Regions from separate parts of the Drancourtella sp. An12 genome, predicted to be linked through region 1. Evidence: riboswitches for the same ligand, from Rfam matches in the RefSeq annotation. Region 1 holds a riboswitch; the other holds the start of a gene.
The links. Region 1 has a riboswitch for glycine ahead of glyA (serine hydroxymethyltransferase). Riboswitches for the same ligand answer to the same signal wherever they lie in the genome.

Region 1 (2,206 bases):
CTGACCAGGTTGAAGCCTTCTTCCTTCAGTGCTTCAGCCAGTGCTTTTGCATTCTTTAAAATCTGTTCCTGATAGGTCTTGAATTCCGGTTTTAACGCTTCCCCAAAGCAGACTGCCTTCGCGGCGATGATATGCATCAAAGGCCCACCCTGGGTTCCTGGAAATACCGCCTTGTTGATGGCCTTTGCGTGTTCTTCCTTGCACATGATCATGCCGCCTCTTGGTCCCCGCAGCGTCTTGTGGGTGGTCGTTGTCACCACATCTGCATAAGGAACCGGGCTCTGATGGAGTCCGGCCGCAACCAGTCCGGCAATATGCGCCATATCCACAAACAAAACGGCGCCCACTTCTTTCGCAATCTCCGCAAACCGGTCAAACCGGATCTCTCTTGGATATGCAGACGCCCCTGCAACAATCATCTTCGGTTTGCATTCCAGTGCTGTCTTTCGGATTTCATCGTAGTCCAGAAATCCTTCTTCATTGATGCTGTATGGTACAAAATGATAAAGAATTCCGGACATATTCACCGGTGAGCCGTGGGTCAGGTGTCCGCCATGGTCCAGATTGAGTCCCATCACCGTATCTCCCGGCTTCAGAAAGGCCTGATAAACCGCAATATTGGCGCTTGCCCCCGAATGTGGCTGCACACAGGCATGTTCGCATCCAAACAGCTGTTTTGCACGCTCGATTGCCAGATTTTCAATCACATCTACATATTCACAGCCTCCGTAATACCGTTTCCCCGGATATCCTTCCGCATACTTGTTTGTCGGGACCGTCCCCATCGCAAGCATCACCGCCGGGCTTACTATATTTTCCGATGCGATCAGCTCCAGATTTCTTCTCTGCCTTCCAAGTTCCTGTTCCAGAGCCCCGCCGACTTCCGGATCGTACTCTTTGATGTAGTTCGTAACATCTCCTACCATACTCATACGTATTTCCTCCTCAAATCAATATTCTTGCTTTTTCTGTCGATACGGATTCCGGCCGAAAATCCGGGGCAACAAAAAAAGCAGATCAAGTAACTTCTCCATCATGAGAAGTCCTTTCATCTGCCTCTGTCCTTTTACCTGAAAGATTATCCAGCAGTGCTGTGCTGCACGCCAGATTACTTCTTCGGTACAATCATATTGTTCTCCAGAGTGTTGTCCGAACCTGTTCCTTTTGCCTGAGAGTTTCTTGCATGCCCCTTCGGCTCCGGCTATCATTCCCGCGCCGCACACTGCGCTATAGTGGTATCTCACAGGTTCATCATTCAACTTTAAAGTTATTATAAAATTCACTTACTCCAGAGTCAAGTGTTAAATAATAAACTTGTCAGTTAATATTTTGACAGTTATTTTGTAGACAATTTCTTCTTGTTTATCGTTTTTCTTTATACATTTTCCTTCTTAACCAAGCACCAGACACCAGAGCGGGAGTGTCAGAAGCGACAGCAGCGTACTGAGGAAAATCATCCCCGTCGCATACCGCTCATCCCCATGGTATTTGGAAGAAAGAAGTGCTGTTGTGACAGGCGCCGGCATTCCGGCCATGATTACGGTAATCCCCCGCAGCACCGGATCCACCGGAAGAAAGGCTGTCAGAGCAAAGACGACCGCCGGGATCAATACAAGGCGGACTGCCGCATAAAATACCATGGTACGGTCAATCAATCCTCTTGGATCCATCTCCGCAAGCATCATTCCGATCAGCATCATACTCATGGGTGTATTGGCGCTGCTTAAGCCTTCCGCCGCCCGGGTAAAAAAGTCCGGCCAGGATATCGGAAGGAGCATAACGATCAGCCCCAGATAAATTGAAACAATGCAGGGATGAGTGACAACCTTTTTCAACACATTCTTTTTCCGGCCCGGCAGAAAGCAGGAGACGCCAACCGACCACATGACCACCCGGACCGGAAGCATGAAGACTGACGCATACAAAAGCCCGGACGTCCCGTAAATACTTTCAATTACCGGATTTCCCAGAAAGCCGCCGTTAGAAACAATCGTCCCGTACCGGAGCGGCTTTCTCTTTTCCTCATCTGTTTTTTTGTACAACAGAAACGCTGACGCCACAGATATCATATTATACAGCACGGATAACAGCACCGTCATGACAACCGGCTTCCAGACATCATGATGGGGCTGTACAAGAAACGCATGAAAAATGTTAAACGGCAGCAGCACATACAGACACAGATCCACCATGTTCAACCTTCCTG
Region 2 (2,206 bases), on a different contig from region 1:
GCACAGAAGTACAAGAAAGTCGGCAGCGACGGAATTGTAACAGGTGGACCTGTTTACTACATTCGCGCAGCATTCAAAGGTACATTCGGCAGAGTGCTTGCAGCGATTTTTGCGGTACTTCTGATTTTCGCACTTGGTTTCATGGGTAATGCAGTTCAGTCTAACTCTATCGCATCTTCTTTCCATACGGCATTTGGTATTCCGCAGTGGATCACAGGTGTAGTTGTAGCGGTTATTGCATTGTTCATTTTTACAGGCGGAATGAAACGTATTGCAAAAGTTACCGAGCTTATGGTTCCTTTTATGGCGGCACTTTACATTGTCGGTTCTCTGATTATTATTATCTATAACTGGAGAAATATTCCTCTGGCATTTGAGCAGATTATTGTAGGCGCATTTGCACCTGATGCTATCACAGGCGGTGCGATCGGTGCTACAGTTTCCAAGGCGATTACAAAAGGTGTTGCACGAGGACTGTTCTCCAACGAAGCCGGTATGGGTTCCACACCTCATGCACATGCGGTTGCAAAGGTAGATCATCCGGTAGAGCAGGGATTTGTGGCAATGACAGGTGTATTCATTGATACGTTTATCGTTCTTACAATGACAGCTCTCGTTATTGTAACAACTCAGGCGCTTCCGAAGTCCTATGAAGTGGTTGAAGGCGGATATTCCGCAGCAGCACTCAGCCAGTTTGCGTATTCGACTCTTTATGGAAAAGGCGGAGAGATCTTTATTGCGATCTGTATGTTCTTCTTCGCTTCATCTACCATTATCGGATGGTACTTCTTCGGAGAAGCGAATATCAAGTATCTCTTTGGACCAAAAGCAGTTCCGGTTTATTCGGTTCTCGTTTGTGTATGTGTAGTACTTGGTTCTCTTGCACAGGTTGACCTTGTATGGAATATGGCAGACTGCTTCAACAGTATGATGGTTGTTCCTAACATTATCGCCCTCTTTGCATTGAGCGGTATGATCAAGAAGACCCACGACGATTACTTTAAAAACTTCCTGCCGAAGCATCCTGAGCTTCAGAGAAAGAAGAAAAAATAACAAAGAGCGTATCAACATGACCAAGAGAAACGGTTTATAGAAAAAAACTATGTGCAAATCGAATAAAAAGCTGGAAATCTATAAATCGATGTGGTATACTCTAAACAGAATTGTGAAAGACATATTCTGCGCATATGACAATTGAATAGTGGGATGATTTTTCCTGCGAGAGAGTTCGCAAATGAACCGCCGAAGATGCAAACCTTACAGACCAAAGGTGAAACTTTCAGGCAAAAGGATCAGGGAAAGGACCACATTCTGAATCGTGTATGACAAATATATCAGGATGACATACATAAGACAGAAGGGCGGCCTTGTATTCTGCTTCGGCGGAAGTCAGCCGTCCTTTTTTAATAGGTGGAGCCATGAAGAAGGATTATAGAATTATAACAAACAACCCGCTCGTTCGTGAAAAGCTCGGGCAGGATCATGATGTGGAGTTTTATGACTGCTCATATGAAGATGTTTTGAAAAAAGTAAAAGAAGAAGTATGTAAAGGGTACAAGCTCTTAACGCATCCGCTTTCCGGAAGTGTTAAGCCGAATGAAACACCTTACAAATCAGTAATGGTTTCCCGAAAGAGCGGCGAGACAGACCTGATGGGAATTGAAATTATCGAACGGGCCATTGCCTCCGTCAGCAAGTTTCAGTTCAAATCGGATAAATATGCACCGCAGGTTTATGAAGATTTCAGGCTGATTGATTACACATTAATATCCAGTGCACTTCCGTCGGCAGATGCCTGGTAAAAGAAAAAGGCTATAAAGTACTGGGGTACTTTGGGGCATAGATTTCATTATTTAGAAGGAGGGAATTACAGTGAGATTAGAAGTTGGACACATTTTTATCAAGGACATCCAGTTTGGCACTGAGTCTAGAATTGAAGACGGTGTTCTTTATGTATCCGAAGAAGCTGTAAAAGAAGTTGTCCTTGAGGACGAGCACATCAAAAGCGTAAAATTTGACATCGCAAGACCGGGAGAAAGCGTAAGAATCACACCGGTAAAAGACGTTATCGAACCTCGTGTAAAGGTTGAAGGACGCGGAGGAGTTTTCCCGGGAGTTATTTCCAAAGTTGATACAGTCGGCGAAGGAAAAACATACGCATTAAAGGGAATGGCTGTCGTAACAGCAGGTAAGATTGTCGGATTCC

Region 2: another riboswitch for glycine. It lies ahead of B5E64_RS06925 (GrdX family protein); the one in region 1 lies ahead of glyA (serine hydroxymethyltransferase).

What each region holds. Positions count from the first base shown of each region.
Region 1 is NZ_NFLO01000002.1:116,694-118,899, reverse strand. Features, by position in the region: gene glyA (serine hydroxymethyltransferase) at 1-926, opposite strand, end outside; glycine riboswitch at 1,049-1,151, opposite strand; gene B5E64_RS02875 (AEC family transporter) at 1,392-2,206, opposite strand, start outside.
Region 2 is NZ_NFLO01000005.1:64,000-66,205, forward strand. Features, by position in the region: gene B5E64_RS06920 (sodium:alanine symporter family protein) at 1-1,053, shown strand, start outside; glycine riboswitch at 1,207-1,306, shown strand; gene B5E64_RS06925 (GrdX family protein) at 1,419-1,802, shown strand; gene B5E64_RS06930 (glycine/sarcosine/betaine reductase component B subunit) at 1,873-2,206, shown strand, end outside.